One region of the Lacrimispora cavernae genome, then DNA from elsewhere that is predicted to be linked to it. Evidence: a T-box and tRNA genes for the amino acid it is inferred to sense, from the RefSeq annotation. Region 1 holds a T-box; the other holds one or more tRNA genes.
What was found. A T-box is a leader RNA that pairs with one kind of tRNA and senses whether it is charged. The one in region 1 lies ahead of tyrS (tyrosine--tRNA ligase), so its partner is inferred to be a tRNA-Tyr.
Positions count from the first base shown of each region.

Region 2: it has a tRNA-Tyr gene. The T-box ahead of tyrS (tyrosine--tRNA ligase) is inferred to sense a tRNA for this amino acid. The anticodon was not compared.

Region 1 is NZ_CP157940.1:71,857-79,836, forward strand. It holds gene ABFV83_RS00375 (PhoH family protein) at 1-860, shown strand, start outside; gene pdxS (pyridoxal 5'-phosphate synthase lyase subunit PdxS) at 996-1,868, shown strand; gene pdxT (pyridoxal 5'-phosphate synthase glutaminase subunit PdxT) at 1,877-2,437, shown strand; T-box leader at 2,507-2,763, shown strand; gene tyrS (tyrosine--tRNA ligase) at 2,803-4,026, shown strand; gene ABFV83_RS00395 (HD domain-containing phosphohydrolase) at 4,076-5,401, opposite strand; gene treR (trehalose operon repressor) at 5,612-6,325, shown strand; gene treP (PTS system trehalose-specific EIIBC component) at 6,475-7,884, shown strand; gene treC (alpha,alpha-phosphotrehalase) at 7,885-7,980, shown strand, end outside.
Region 2 is NZ_CP157940.1:3,860,290-3,868,269, forward strand. It holds partial or broken gene tilS (tRNA lysidine(34) synthetase TilS) at 1-505, shown strand, start outside; gene hpt (hypoxanthine phosphoribosyltransferase) at 602-1,129, shown strand; gene ftsH (ATP-dependent zinc metalloprotease FtsH) at 1,142-2,959, shown strand; gene ABFV83_RS18160 (glycoside hydrolase family 13 protein) at 3,332-5,395, shown strand; tRNA gene ABFV83_RS18165 (tRNA-Tyr) at 5,477-5,558, shown strand; tRNA gene ABFV83_RS18170 (tRNA-Leu) at 5,599-5,684, shown strand; gene ABFV83_RS18175 (LysR family transcriptional regulator) at 5,767-6,708, opposite strand; gene ABFV83_RS18180 (aspartate ammonia-lyase) at 6,842-7,980, shown strand, end outside.

The DNA of each region.
Region 1 (7,980 bases):
AAGGAGTGCCGGCTGATCTGCTTTACACCATAGATGATCATGGGATATTTGTTCCGGTAAAACTTATGGAGAATCAGTTTGTACTGATCCGCTCGGATATTTCGGAAAAAAAGACGATACTGGGCCGCTTTCAGAAGGGGAAAGTTGTAGCTCTGGCCTACAAAAATATCCGGCCTTTCGGGGTAAAAGCCCGTAACGTGGGCCAGCAGTTTTTGCAGGAGGCCTTGATGCTTCCCGCTGATGAGGCACCTTTAGTGATTGTAAAGGGCCCTGCGGGTACGGCTAAGACGTTTTACGCTCTGGCGGTCGGATTGGAAAAAACAGTGGAACAGGCGCAGAAAGAATATCGCAAGCTTCTCATCTGCCGTCCCAATGCGCAATTTGATCAGGACATTGGATTTCTTCCGGGAAGTGAGCAGGAAAAAATCTCTCCTCTTCTCCGCCCCATCGTGGATAACCTTGAAATACTCTTAGACCATGGGCCCCATGAATCCCGCTGGGATGAAAAGGAACTGCACGGCAGAATCGATTATCTTTTTACGACAGGCATTATTTCAGCCGAAGCTATGAATTTCATGCGCGGGCGTTCCATCACCGATACCTGGCTTATTATCGACGAGGCACAAAATCTGACGCCACGGCAGGTGAAAGGGATTGTTACCCGGGTGGGCAAGGGCACTAAAGTTATTTTGCTGGGAGATCCGGCTCAGATAGACCATCCTCTTCTGGATGAGCGTACCAACGGTCTCTCTTATGCGGCAGAGCGGATGAAGGGCAGCCCGCTCAGTGTTCAACTTGCGATGCTCCCAGATGAATGCGTGCGCTCCGATCTGGCTTTGGACGCGGCCCAAAGGATGTAAATGCAGATGGGCAGTTGCTCTTAAAACTCCTAACTGGTATTGTTAAATAAATATAAACTGGCACTTTTGATAAGTCCAGTTTTGGGGCATAATAAGTGTATTAACTTAGACCCCAAAATACTAGGAGGATTTATTATGTCAGAACAATATGAACTCAATAAAAATCTGGCCCAAATGCTAAAGGGCGGCGTAATCATGGACGTCAGCACCCCGGAACAAGCACAAATAGCTGAAAAAGCCGGTGCGTGCGCTGTGATGGCACTGGAGCGGATTCCCGCCGACATTCGGGCTGCAGGCGGCGTTTCCCGGATGAGCGACCCTAAAATGATTAGAGGGATTCAATCAGCGGTTTCCATTCCCGTAATGGCAAAGGTACGCATTGGGCATTTTGTGGAAGCACAGCTTCTGGAAGCCATCGAAATCGACTACATAGATGAAAGCGAAGTACTTTCTCCGGCTGATGACATCTATCACATTGACAAAACTAAATTCCGCGCACCCTTTGTCTGCGGTGCCAAGGACCTTGGAGAAGCATTGCGCCGTATTGCCGAGGGCGCGTCGATGCTTCGTACCAAGGGCGAGCCAGGGACTGGAGACGTGGTGCAGGCAGTGCGGCATATGCGGAAAATTCAAAGCGAAATCCGGATGCTCACTGCATTGCAGGAGGATGAATTATTTGAAGCTGCTAAACAACTGGCTTCCCCATTGGATCTGGTGAAATGGGTGGCACAAAACGGCAAACTGCCTGTGGTGAACTTTGCAGCAGGAGGCGTGGCGACTCCTGCTGATGCCGCGCTGCTGATGCAGTTGGGAGCGGAAGGTGTGTTTGTGGGTTCTGGTATCTTTAAATCCGGCAATCCGGAAAAACGTGCCGCTGCCATTGTGAAAGCTGTTGCCAATTTTAATAATGCAAAATTAATCGCAGAACTTAGTGAAGACTTGGGAGAAGCGATGGTAGGTATCAACGAGCAGGAAATCGCCCTCTTGATGGCAGAACGTGGAAAGTAGAGTGAACGATGCGAATTGGAATACTTGCCTTGCAGGGCGCATTTATAGAGCATGGAAAGATGTTGTCAAAACTGGGGGCAGACAGCTTTGAAATCCGGCAGCGGGCAGATTTTACCGAAGAAATGAGTGGCTTAATTTTGCCCGGAGGCGAAAGCACGGTGATGGAAAAGCTGATGCGGGAATTAGAATTAAAGGAGCCAATCCTTCAGATGATTCAGAGTGGTTTCCCTGTGATGGGTACCTGCGCTGGTATGATCCTGCTGGCGAAAACGGTTATCGGAGGAGAAAACCATCTTGCCTGTATGGACATTACAGTGGAGCGCAACGCTTACGGGAGGCAGCTGGCCAGCTTCAAAACTGAATCGGAATTTGGCGGTGCGGGAACCATCCCCATGGTGTTTATCCGTGCGCCATATGTTGCAGATGTTGGTCAGGGAGTGGAGGTTTTAGCAAAGGTTGACGGAAAAATCGTGGCTGCCCGGGAAAAGAATATGCTGGCTTGTGCTTTCCATCCAGAGCTGACGGAAGATACGACCGTTCATTCTCACTTTTTGCACATGTGCAGATAAAAAATGAAAAAACCCCTCTTGACAAATAAAACTAAACAACATATACTAGTCAATAACTTCATAAAACAAGTAAAAGCGTTGATAAGAACAAGTAGCAGTACGATGGACCACACAGAAAGCAGCCGGCAGATGAGAGGCGCGTGGAAAACGAATTGCGAATACATCTTTGAGCTTCGCACCCAACGGCTGAGAGGCCAAGTAGGCTGCGACGGATTCCCGCACCCGTTATTGTGCTAGAGTATCGCATCAGGTACTCAAAGAGGTAGGCAGCGTGAGCTGTTTATAAACTTAAGGTGGTAACACGAGACTTCAGCCTCGTCCTTTTGATAGGACGGGGCTTATTTTTATGAAAAAGGAGAATAATGATGACAATTTATGACGAATTGAAAGCCCGTGGCCTGATCGCCCAGGTGACTAACGAAGAAGAAATCAGCAAAATGGTAAATGAAGGAAAAGCCGTATTCTATATCGGATTTGATCCCACGGCCGACAGCCTTCACGTAGGACATTTTATGGCCCTGTGCTTAATGAAGCGCCTTCAGGAGGCAGGCAATAAGCCCATCGCCCTGATCGGAGGCGGAACCGGTATGGTTGGAGATCCTTCCGGAAGAAGCGACTTGCGCCAGGTGATGACAGTGGAAACAATCCAGCATAACTGTGACTGCTTTAAAAAGCAGATGAGCCGTTTTATCGACTTTTCTGAAGGAAAGGCCCTTATGGTCAATAACGCAGACTGGCTGCTGAACTTAAATTATATCGATTTTCTCCGGGAGGTTGGCCCCCATTTCTCCGTCAACCGCATGCTGACTGCTGAATGCTATAAGCAGCGTATGGAAAAGGGCTTAAGCTTCCTGGAATTCAACTACATGATCATGCAGAGCTATGACTTCTATGAGCTGTTTAACCGTTATGGCTGCAACATGCAGTTTGGCGGAGATGACCAGTGGAGCAATATGCTTGGCGGCACAGAGTTAATCCGCCGGAAGCTGGGAAAAGATGCCCATGCCATGACCATTACCCTGCTTTTAAATTCCGAAGGAAATAAGATGGGAAAAACCCAGTCCGGCGCCGTATGGCTTGATCCGGAAAAGACTTCACCCTTTGATTTCTTCCAGTACTGGAGAAACATTGCCGATGCGGATGTGTTAAAGTGCCTGCGCATGCTGACCTTCCTTCCCATCGAGCAGATTAACGAGATGGATAGCTGGGAAGGCAGCCAGTTAAATGAAGCAAAAGAAATTCTTGCCTACGAGCTGACCAATCTGGTCCATGGGGAAGAGGAAGCGGAAAGGGCCAGGGAGAGTGCCAGAGCGCTGTTTACCGGCGGCAATGCGGCTGATATGCCCACCTGCGAACTGGAAGAGGCAGATTTTACGGACGGAAGCATTGACATCCTTGCCATTCTCCAAAAATCCGGTCTGGCTCCCACACGTTCCGAAGCAAGGCGCAATGTGGAACAGGGCGGAGTGACCGTAGAAGGTGAAACTGTTTCTGATGTAAAAGCTGTTTTTGCGAAAGAGAAATTCTCCGGAGAAGGAATTATAGTAAAACGCGGCAAGAAAAAGTTTGTAAGGGTAATTGCAAAATAAAGAAAAGAAGGTAGAAAAATCCGGCTGATTCCAGCCGGATTTTTCTACTTTATGGCCATGATGGCATTAGCTCCGGATCCTTTAAGGTAAGTGCAAAATGAAGCTTTTCATCATAGGACTCTAAATAAGGAAGAGATTCATATTCTTTTCTCAGCTTCTCGTAAATGCTTAATATAGGCTGACAGCGGATAGCGGTGGTGTCAAGGATTTCATCAAGATGTTCCACTGCCAGGTCAACGATGGCTTCATCCAACAGGCCGTCCCCCTTCATACTGAAGAGGATGGACAGAATGTGATCTTTTGGAAAGGAGTCTTTATAGCTTCTTGTACCGGTTAAGGCACTGATGATGTCGGCAATGGCTACCAACCGTTCTTCCGTAGTCAAATCTCGGGCTTTCAGCTTATTAGGATACCCGGATCCATCCAGCTTTTCATGATGACGCAGTGCGATGCGCTCAATGGCTTTATCAATACTGCCCCCGAATATTTTCTCCGTGTAATTTACATGGGTCCTCATAATTGCCATGGCCTGCCTGCTTAATTTTCCCGGATACTCAAGAATTTCCACCGGAACCGCGATTTTACCCAAATCGTGGAGCAGTGAGCCGCAGAGGACCATATTTAATTGTTCCTCATTAAAGGACAGGAGTTTTCCCAGCTCATAGCTGATGCTGGTGGTAGTTATGGTATGGGTCACCGTATGATGGCTTCTGAAATCAATGATAAAGACCAGCATTTTCAAATACTCTGTAGTCTCTTCTTCGGAAAGGGGAATGCTGGTTAAAAAGTCAAAGTATTCGGAATCGTTTCTCCATTCATTTTCAATGGAATCCTGAAAGTCAAGCTTAGAGGCAAGATCTACAATATGAGGTGCGAAAATGTTGTTGGCTCCCTGGGTTATCAGCTGGAGAGTTTCCTCCCAGGAATTCTTTTCCAGTGACATGGAGACATCAATGCGGTCTGCAATGTGAAGAATTTGTGCCAGATTTTTAATTTTTGTACTGGGCTCGTCCCCTTTTTCCAGGAAATTCCAGGTGATATGGTGTAAAAGCACTGCAGGAGCTAACTTTTTGAGGGGGGAAAAATATCGTATGAAAAGGTATCCGTAGAAGGAATGATTCCAAACATCATCGGTTTCAAATTGAAGCATTTTGGAGATTTCTTCTGTCTTATATGCCCCGATATCATGAAGCTGGGCCAGAAAACAGATATCACGAAGCTCCTGACTGGAATATTGCCCGGTATTTCGCAGCATGCGGGAAATGATATAAGCCACGTGGGAACCGTGTTCTGTCAGCCGTGGATCAATGTAACCGCAGAAGCGCCGGATAATGCCTAAGACGCTTTTGTTATTTATATTTTTTGTATACTGCATTTGCATGCATGAATCCTCCTTTGTAGTCATTGCTCTAAAGACAGTTTACCATATCAGTCCATATATGGAAAGAATAGAAAAGAGTTTGCTGCATAATAATTTGCTTTCATGTTTGAAACCGAATTATTTGACTAAGGTATACGTATATGTTAAAATAATAACCGATATCTAAATCAATGGAAATGACAGGTAAAGTGAGGATGTTAGCTTATGGAAAGTAAATACAGGCGTCTTTATAAGGAACTGCTTGAAAAAATAGAAAAACGGGAATACCGTCCGGGAGACAAGCTTCCGGCGGAAGGGGAGCTGATGGAAATTTACGGCGCATCCCGTGACACCGTCCGCAAGGCCCTGGGACTTTTGGAGGAGGATGGCTGCATCCGAAAAGCCAGGGGAAAAGCCGCCGAGGTAGTGGATAAGAGCAAGTTTAATTTTCCGGTATCGGAGATAGCAAGCTTTAAGGAAATCTACCGTTATTCGGAATCCAGGCCCAGAACCTTTGTGGAGAATTTAGAAATCGTCAAAAATAATAAAAAGCTTATGGAGGCGCTTCAGATCGGCCCGGAGGATGAGGCTTTTGTGCTGGAACGGGTCCGGGAGATCGATGGGGAAAAGATCATCATTGATAAGGATTATTTTTCCAGGAAGGTTGTGGAGAATCTGCCTTTGCGTGCTGCCCAGGATTCTGTTTATGAATACCTGGAGAATGAACAGGGGCTTAAAATTGGTTTTGCCATGAAGGAGATCACGGTCCATATGGCGGCCGATGAAGATTACCGCCTCCTTGATATGGGGCGTTATGATATGGTTGTGGTGGTAAAGAGTTATACGTATCTGGAGGATTCCACCCTGTTCCAGTACACCGAATCCCGCCACAGGCCGGACAAGTTTAAATTTGTGGATTTTGCCCGCCGGAAATTATAATTGCTGTCTTCACTGCCCTTGCCTGTATGCCCACAAGTTAATTTTCTTTTCTGCATATTGACAAAGTTATACGTATATGTTATAGTATGATTACAAAATAAACATATAAGTTCGCGAACGCCAAAAACATGTATGAAGGGAGTATGGATATGGGTAAGTATGAGAGCGATGCAAGGAAACTGTTAGAGTATGTGGGGGGAAAGGAAAATATAGGGGCAGTGACTCATTGTATGACGAGAATGCGTTTTGCACTGATTGACCCGGAAAAAGCGGATACAAAGCAGATCGGAGCCCTTTCAAGCGTCAAAGGCACCTTTACACAGGCCGGACAGTTTCAGGTAATTATTGGAAATGATGTACAGTCCTTTTACAATGACTTTGTTTCTGTATCCGGCGTGGAAGGAGTATCAAAGGATGAAGTAAAGAAAGAGGCAAAAGGAAACTTAAATCTTTTGCAGCGGGCGGTGGCGGATATTGCGGAGATTTTTGCTCCGTTGATTCCGGCGATCATCGTAGGCGGTCTGATCCTTGGCTTCCGCAACATAATAGGAGAGATCAAGTTCATGAATGGGGGAGCAGAAACCCTTATTCAGGTATCTCAGTTCTGGGCCGGTGTTCACAGCTTTCTCTGGCTCCTTGGTGAGGCGATCTTCCATTTCCTGCCCGTAGGAATCACCTGGTCTGTCACAAAAAAGATGGGAACCACACAGATCCTTGGAATTGTTCTGGGACTTACCCTTGTGTCTCCCCAGCTTTTAAATGCCTATGCCATGGCATCAGGCGCTGAGGTTCCGGTCTGGGACTTTGGATTTGTAAAAATGGAGATGATCGGCTACCAGGCTCAGGTCATTCCGGCTATTTTAGCAGGCTTTGTACTTGTTTATCTGGAGAGGTTCTTTAAGAAAATCACGCCTCAGGCGATCTCCATGATCGTGGTTCCATTCTTTTCCCTGCTGTTAGCAGTGATCGCTGCTCATGCAGTGGTAGGCCCTATTGGCTGGGTCATTGGTTCCTGGATTTCAAAAATTGTTTATGCAGGGCTTACTTCCAGCTTCCGCTGGCTGTTTGCAACCTTATTTGGCTTTATCTATGCTCCTTTAGTTATTACCGGCCTTCATCATATGACCAATGCCATTGACTTACAGCTGATGGCAGAGTTCGGAGGAACCATGCTGTGGCCTATGATCGCTTTATCCAACATTGCACAGGGTTCTGCAGTTCTTGGTATGATGTACCTTCAGAAAAAGAACGAGGAAGCAAAGCAGATCTCCATTCCTGCCTGCATTTCCTGTTATCTGGGAGTTACGGAGCCGGCTATGTTCGGTGTGAATTTAAAGAGGGGCTTCCCGTTTCTTTCTGCCATGATCGGTTCTGCTATAGCTGCTACAATTTCCGTGGGAATGAATGTTATGGCAAATTCCATCGGTGTGGGAGGCATTCCCGGAATCCTGTCCATTCAGCCTCAGTATATGGGAATATTCGGCTTGTGTATGCTGATTGCAATTGCAGTGCCCTTTACCCTGACAGTTATGGTTGGAAAAAAGAAAGGGATCGTATAAATGGAGAACTTTAAGAAATCATGTGTTTATCAGATCTATCCCAAATCCTTCCGGGACAGCAACGGAGACGGGATCGGAGATTTAAAGGGAGTGATG
Region 2 (7,980 bases), 700 kb from region 1:
CTATGTGATCCGGAGGATGATCCGGTCTGTCAATGAATCCATGAAGAATATTACCATGACTCACGTGGAAAGCGCGGCAGCGCTTATTTTTGGTTCTGACAGCAGGCAGGTGGATCTGCCCTGCGGACTTATTGGGGTGCGTATTTATGATGAATTGTGGATAAAAAGAAAAAAACAGGAAGGACCTGTGGATAAGGAAAGGGCTGTTTTGCTGCCTGAACTGGATTTTAAGGTCTTTCCTTACAAAAAAGGCCAGAAAATTCCCAAAAACGGGTATACGAAATGGTTTGATTATGATAAAATCAAATGTGCACTGTCTGTGAGGTATCGGGAAACCGGTGATTACATGACACTGGCCGGAGGCGGCAGAAAAACAGTCAAGGCATTTATGATTGATGAGAAGATTCCGAAAGAGGAACGGGGAAAAATACCGCTGGTAGCGGATGGTTCTCATGTCCTCTGGGTCATCGGATACCGGATCAGTGAATATTATAAGATAACAGATGATACCCATACAGTAATACAAATGCAGTTAAACGGAGGAACACTCTCCGGGCATACTACTATGCCGAAAATACAGGGCAGGAAAGAGGAAAAGATAATGGATGATAAGATACGTATATTGTTATCAGAGGAAGAGGTAGCGGCAAGAGTAAAAGAAATAGCAGAAAAGATCAGCAGGGATTATGAAGGAAAGCCCCTTCATCTGATCTGTATCTTAAAAGGAGGCGTTTTCTTTACCTGTGAGCTTGCAAAGCGGATCAATCTGCCGCTTACCATGGATTTCATGTCCGTATCCAGTTACGGTGCCGGAACGGTATCCAGCGGAATCGTCAAGATCACCAAGGACCTTGATGATCCCATTGAAGGGAAGGATGTATTGATCGTGGAGGATATTATTGATTCCGGCAATACTCTGGCCTATCTGATCGAGGTGTTAAAGCAGAGAAATCCAAACAGCATTGAGCTGTGTACTCTTCTTGATAAACCGGAGCGCCGGGTGAAAGATCAGGTCAAGGTGAAATATACCTGTTTTACCGTGCCGGATCAGTTTATCGTTGGATATGGTCTTGACTACGATCAGATATACAGGAATTTACCATATATTGGAGTTATAGAACAGCAATAAGGAGGCAGCATGTTGAAACAACAGCAACCATTCAGAGGCTTGGGCTTTCTGCTCCTTCTGGTCATCATGCTTTTATTTGCCAGTAGGCTGCCCCAAAAGAGTGGAATCATTACCAACCAGGAGCTGATGCAGGCGATTGATAATGGGACCATAGCCTCGGCAACTATCAGGCAGAACGATCCGCCCCCAACGGGAAGGATCGAGATGACCATGACTGACAACTCATCAAAACAGGCCAATGTGTCCAATGTCATTGAGATTCAGGACCGTTTGGACCGCAATGGAATCACCTATACGGTGGATGCAGTACAAAAGGAAAACTTATTCCTGACCATTACGCTTCCATTGATTCTCACAGCGGTAGTTTTAGTTTTTCTTTTCATGCTGATGAATGCCAGGGCAGGGGCAGGAAGCGCTAATGCCAAAATGATGAATTTTGGAAGAAGCCGGGCTCATCTTGCAAAGGATGCCAATAAGGTGAACTTCAGTAAGGTGGCAGGGCTTGAAGAGGAAAAAGAGGAGCTGGAAGAAGTCGTTGATTTCTTAAAGAATCCTCAGAAGTATACCAGCGTGGGAGCACGCATTCCAAAGGGGATCCTCCTTGTGGGACCTCCGGGAACAGGAAAGACCCTTTTAGCCAAGGCAGTGGCAGGAGAAGCCGGAGTGCCGTTTTTCTCCATTTCCGGTTCCGATTTTGTGGAAATGTTTGTAGGTGTGGGCGCTTCCCGTGTAAGAGACCTGTTTGAAGAAGGGAAAAAGCATGCGCCCTGTATCATATTCATTGATGAGATTGATGCGGTAGCCCGACGCAGAGGAACGGGTATGGGCGGTGGACATGACGAGAGGGAGCAGACCTTAAACCAGCTTCTGGTTGAGATGGATGGCTTCGGGATCAATGAAGGAATCATCGTTATGGCGGCTACAAACCGTGTGGATATCCTGGATCCGGCTATCCTGCGTCCCGGACGTTTTGACCGGAAGGTAGGAGTAGGAAGGCCTGACGTAAAAGGAAGAGAAGAGATCCTTAAGGTTCATTCCAAGGAGAAGCCTTTGGGAGAAGATGTGGATTTAAAGAGGATCGCCCAGACAACAGCGGGATTTACCGGTGCGGATCTGGAGAACCTTATGAATGAAGCCGCCATTTATGCGGCGAAGAACAGCAAGAAATTTATCAATCAGGCTGACGTTGACAGAGCTTTTGTAAAGGTTGGAATCGGAGCTGAGAAAAAGAGCAAGGTTATAACCGAAAAGGAAAAGAAAATTACAGCTTATCATGAGGCAGGCCATGCGATCTTATTCCACCTGCTTCCGGATGAAGGCCCGGTGCATACCATCTCCATCATTCCTACGGGAATCGGCGCGGCCGGATATACCATGCCATTGCCGGAGAATGACCATATGTTCAATACCAAAGGCAAGATGCTTCAGGATATCATGGTGGATTTAGGCGGAAGAATCGCAGAGGAGATCATTTTCGGCGATATTACCACCGGAGCTTCCCAGGATATCAAGCAGGCCACGGCCACAGCAAGGGCTATGGTGACCCAGTACGGAATGTCTGATAAAGTGGGCATGATAAATTATGATAATGACGGGAATGAGGTCTTTATCGGCCGTGATCTGGCTCATGCCAAGAGCTATGGCAACCAGGTAGCCAATACCATTGATAACGAAGTAAAGCGGATCATTGATGAGTGCTATGAAAAGGCGAAAGACATCATCTTAAAGCATGAAGAGGTTCTTCACGCCTGTTGTAAGCTGCTCATGGAAAAAGAAAAGATCGGCCAGCAGGAATTTGAAAGTTTGTTTCCTGCAGCAGCAGAAGGTTAAAAACCCTCTGCAGGCTTAAATAGGATAGAAGCGCAGAGTCTGGGAAAATATCTAAGTTTTCACCCCGGAATCTGCGCTTTTTTGTGCCTAGTGCAGAACTAAAGGAAAAATGCATAAAAAAATATAAGTAAAAAAATGATGTTTGTGCACACTTATTTTCACAGCCGTGGTATAGTAATAATCGTAAACCCCCCCAATACATTATATAGTTTTTGCTACACCCCATAAGAAACGAAATACCTTCTCCGAAAAACGGTCAGCTGCCCCGCTGGCCGTTTTTTATGCCTGTTAGTTAAAAAGGCAGGGTTGTATATTTGGATTTAATCGGATAAAATAGAATGTATAGACAATGAGAAAGGAAATGAAAATCATATGTGCTTCCAGGCTGAGGCGTTAAATAGAGATGCGTTATTTACTGATGAGACAGAAAGCTTCCGATTCCCGGCTGAACCCGGTGTGGGGGATGATGTGATTCTGCTTTTCCGAACAGCAAAGGGTAATGCAGACCAGGTCTGTTATATCCAGGAGGGATTAAAGGATGAGACTGCCATGGAAAAGGCAGAATCTGACGGGCTATTTGATTATTATAAACATAGATTGACGGCAGGGCATGAGAAAATCAGCTACAGCTTTAAGGTAGTCAAAGGCGGAGAAGTCTGCTACTATAACCGGCTGGGGGTTTCAGGGGATAATCCGGAAGGGTTTTACTTTCGCATTGTCCCCGGTTTTTCTACGCCTGACTGGGCAAAAGGGGCTGTCATGTATCAGATTTATGTGGACCGGTTCTGCAATGGAGATGAGTCCAACGATGTGGTGGACGGAGAGTATGTATACATTGGCCGTCCGGTATCCAATGTACAGGACTGGGGGAAGTATCCTGACCAGATGGACGTAAGGGATTTTTACGGCGGCGATCTGCAGGGGGTATGGGATAAGCTGGATTATTTAAAAAGTCTTGGCGTTGATGTAATATATTTTAATCCTATTTTTGTCTCCCCATCCAATCATAAATATGATTGCCAGGATTACGACTACATTGATCCTCATTATGGCGTGATTGTAAAGGATGGAGGGCAGCCGGTAGCATCCGATGCAAAGGATAACCGGTTTGCCACAAAATACATGATCCGGACTACGGATAAGGAGAATTTAGAAGCCAGCAATGAATTTTTTGCCCGGTTTGTGGAAGAGGTGCACAAGCGGGGGATGAGGGTCATCCTTGATGGGGTATTTAATCATTGCGGCTCGTTTAATAAATGGCTGGATGGAGAACGGATCTATGAGATGTCTGAAAAATACCAGCCCGGAGCCTATGTGTCAAAGGACAGTCCATACAGGACATTTTTTAAATTTCACGATGAAGGAGCCTGGCCCTATAACCGTTCCTATGACGGCTGGTGGGGGCATGAAACTCTTCCAAAGCTTAATTATGAGGATTCCCAGACTTTGTATGAGTATATCCTGCAAGTTGCCCGGAAATGGGTTTCCCCGCCCTACAACGTAGATGGCTGGCGTCTTGATGTGGCGGCAGATTTAGGCCACAGCAGCGAATACAACCATAAGTTCTGGAGAGATTTCCGAAAGGCGGTAAAAGAGGCTAATCCGGATGCCATTGTACTGGCAGAGCATTACGGTGACCCGTCTGGCTGGCTCCAGGGGGACCAGTGGGATACGGTCATGAATTATGATGCCTTCATGGAGCCGGTAACCTGGTTTTTGACGGGAATGGAAAAGCACAGCGATGAAAGCAACTTAAGTCTGTTTGGCGACGGAGAAAGCTTTTTTAAGTCCATGAACTACCATATGAGCCGTATGATGACAGGCTCCATTCAGACGGCTATGAATGAACTGTCAAACCATGACCATTCCCGCTTTATGACCAGAACCAATGGCCGGGTGGGACGGACTTCCACTCTGGGGCCGGAAGCAGCTTCCCAGGGCATTCATAAGGGGATTTTCAGAGAGGCGGTCATGATCCAGATGACCTGGCCCGGTGCACCTGCGATTTATTATGGAGACGAGGCCGGTGTCTGCGGCTGGACAGATCCTGATAACCGGAGAACCTATCCCTGGGGCAGAGAGGATTTAGAGCTGATCGAGTTTCACCGGTATATGACAGGACTTCATCACAGCATACCGGCACTGCGGTTTGGGTCCTTAAAGCAGCTTCTTGCCGGGAACCATCTCATTTCTTACGGGCGTTTCTGGAAGGACAGCATTTGTGCCGTGGCGGTCAATAACCTGGCAGAAGAACGGCAGATCAGTATCCCTGTATGGCAGCTGGGAATGAAGGATGGAGAAATCATGTCCCGATACATGCTGACCTGTGAAAACGGGTACAATGCAGGCAAAGTTCCCTATGAGGTGATGGACGGCCAGGTGCTTGTCTCCATGCCGGGAACAAGCTCTGTTTTGCTTGTGGCGGACCAGAATTAGAAAATTTATTTTTTTATAAAAAACCTTGATTTTTTAATGTCCCTGTGATAAAATAACACTCGCTTGCTTAATAAAAAGCATGGGTGGGTTCCCGAGCGGCCAAAGGGGGCAGACTGTAAATCTGTTGTCGACGACTTCGAAGGTTCGAATCCTTCTCCACCCAGTCCGTACCGTTGTTAAGAACTGATGCGGTATATGAGAATGCCGGCGTGGCGGAACAGGCAGACGCACAGGACTTAAAATCCTGCGGGACTAATCTCCCGTACCGGTTCGATTCCGGTCGCCGGCATGATGAAAAAGAGACCTTGTACTCTGATATGGAGCACAAGGTTTTTTGGCGTTTAAAAATGAGAAATCCAGGTATATCAATCTTATCTGTTCCCCGTAATTTTCAAAAACTCCTCCATTGCCCGGGTGAAGCGTCTGCCGGTCTTCCAATAGAAACATAAGTTTCGCTGGCAAATGCTACTTTCGATCTTATAATAGATAACATTTGGATGAGACAGAACCTGTGCGATCAGTGTGTCACTAATAAAGGATATTCCCATTCCTGAACAGGTTATATTATAAGAAGTAAGCTGCTGGTCAAGTTCAAATACAATTTCTGGAGCAATGTCGTACTCCTGCAGAATTTCTATTGCGCGCTTCCTTGTATCGTTCTCAGGCTTCAGCATAATAAATGGCTCTTTTTCAAACAGTTTAAGCGGTGCCGGTCTAATATTTTCTTCCAAAAAGGAACCATCAAGAATCCGTTTTACCGGAACCTGGTACTGCTTTGCTTCCCGGTTAATTTCAAAGGTTTTCGGCACAGCCAGAAGCAAATGTTCTTTTTTGTAAATGCGGCTGTCAAATATGGCTTTGTCCAGAGAACAATTATCAATCATCAAATCAATTCTGCCATTTTGGAGATAGGATGCCAATGCGGCTGTGCTCTCTTCAATCAGCTCCACCTTAACCATTGGAAAGCGCCGGGTAAATTCGCCAATTAAAGGAGGCAGTACCCATGAAGAAAAAAGGCTGCTTCCTCCCAGGACCAGCTTTCCAATTTTCAAATCTCCCCAGTCATTCACAAAGTTGTAAAAGTCACTTTCAATAAAAAGCATTTCCTCCACAGACTTAATATATTTTTCTCCACATTCCGTCAGAGTCAAAGGCTTTGTACTTCTGTCAAAAATCGGATAGCCGATTTTATTTTCTATTCTTTTTATGGTAGCGCTTAGGGAAGGCTGAGAGATAAATAATTTTTTTGCTGCGTTGGAAAAACTTTGTTCTTTGTACACCATGTATACATAATCCATTCCCTTAAACATCATGAACCTCCCATTTGGTTATATAACTCTAAAGTTATACTTGTTATAGAAATATACGTATTTGATTATATTATATATAAATTCTATAATAAATACAATACAAAATGGCATTTTGCCAATTATGGAGGATATATCATTGGATAATAAAAATAACAAAGATTACCGGATAGAAAAGGATTCCATAGGAGTCAAAGGTGTACCGGGGAATGTGTATTATGGCGTACAATCACTTCGTGCGGCAGAAAACTTTCATATTACCGGTCTCAACATTCACCCTGAAATCATTAACAGCCTTGCTTACATAAAAAAAGCAGCAGCAATTACCAATCTTGAGATCAATCTTCTGGACAAAAAAACTGCAGAAGCCATTGTTCAGGCATGTGATGAAATTCTGGCTGGAAAATTCCATAAAGACTTTATCGTTGATCCGATCCAGGGCGGAGCAGGAACTTCTCTGAATATGAATGCCAATGAAGTGATAGCCAACCGGGCCATTGAACTTCTGGGCGGACAAAAAGGCGATTATTCCATTGTGAATCCCAATGATCATGTAAACTGCGGCCAGTCCACAAATGATGTCATTCCAAGCGCCGGGAAAATGACTTCATTAAGACTTCTTAAAAATTTGAAAAAAGAACTTCTCCGGCTGAATAAAGCATTTTGTGAAAAAGCTGTCGAATTTGACCATGTCTTAAAGATGGGACGCACCCAGATGCAGGATGCAGTTCCCATTCGGCTGGGCCAGGAGTTTACAGCCTATTCAACAGCAATTATGCGTGATATCCGCCGCATGGACAAAGCCATGGAAGAAATGTGTACTTTAAATATGGGCGGAACAGCTATAGGGACAGGTATCAATGCAGATGTGAGTTATTTGAAACGTATTGTGCCTAATTTAGCCAAGGTGTCAAATATGGAATTGGTGCAGGCTTCAGATTTGATCGATGCAACACAAAATCTTGACTCTTTCGTTGCCGTATCAGGTGCAGTCAAGGCCTGCGCTGTAACACTGTCTAAAATTGCCAATGATCTTCGCCTGATGTCTTCCGGACCAAGAACAGGCTTTCAGGAAATCAACCTTCCTGCTAAGCAAAATGGTTCATCAATCATGCCCGGCAAAGTAAATCCGGTTATTCCCGAAGTTGTAAATCAGGTGGCCTTTAATATTATAGGCAATGATGTAACCATCACCATGGCCGCAGAAGCCGGACAATTAGAATTAAATGCATTTGAACCGATTATTTTTTATTGTATGTTCCAGTCGATTGACACTCT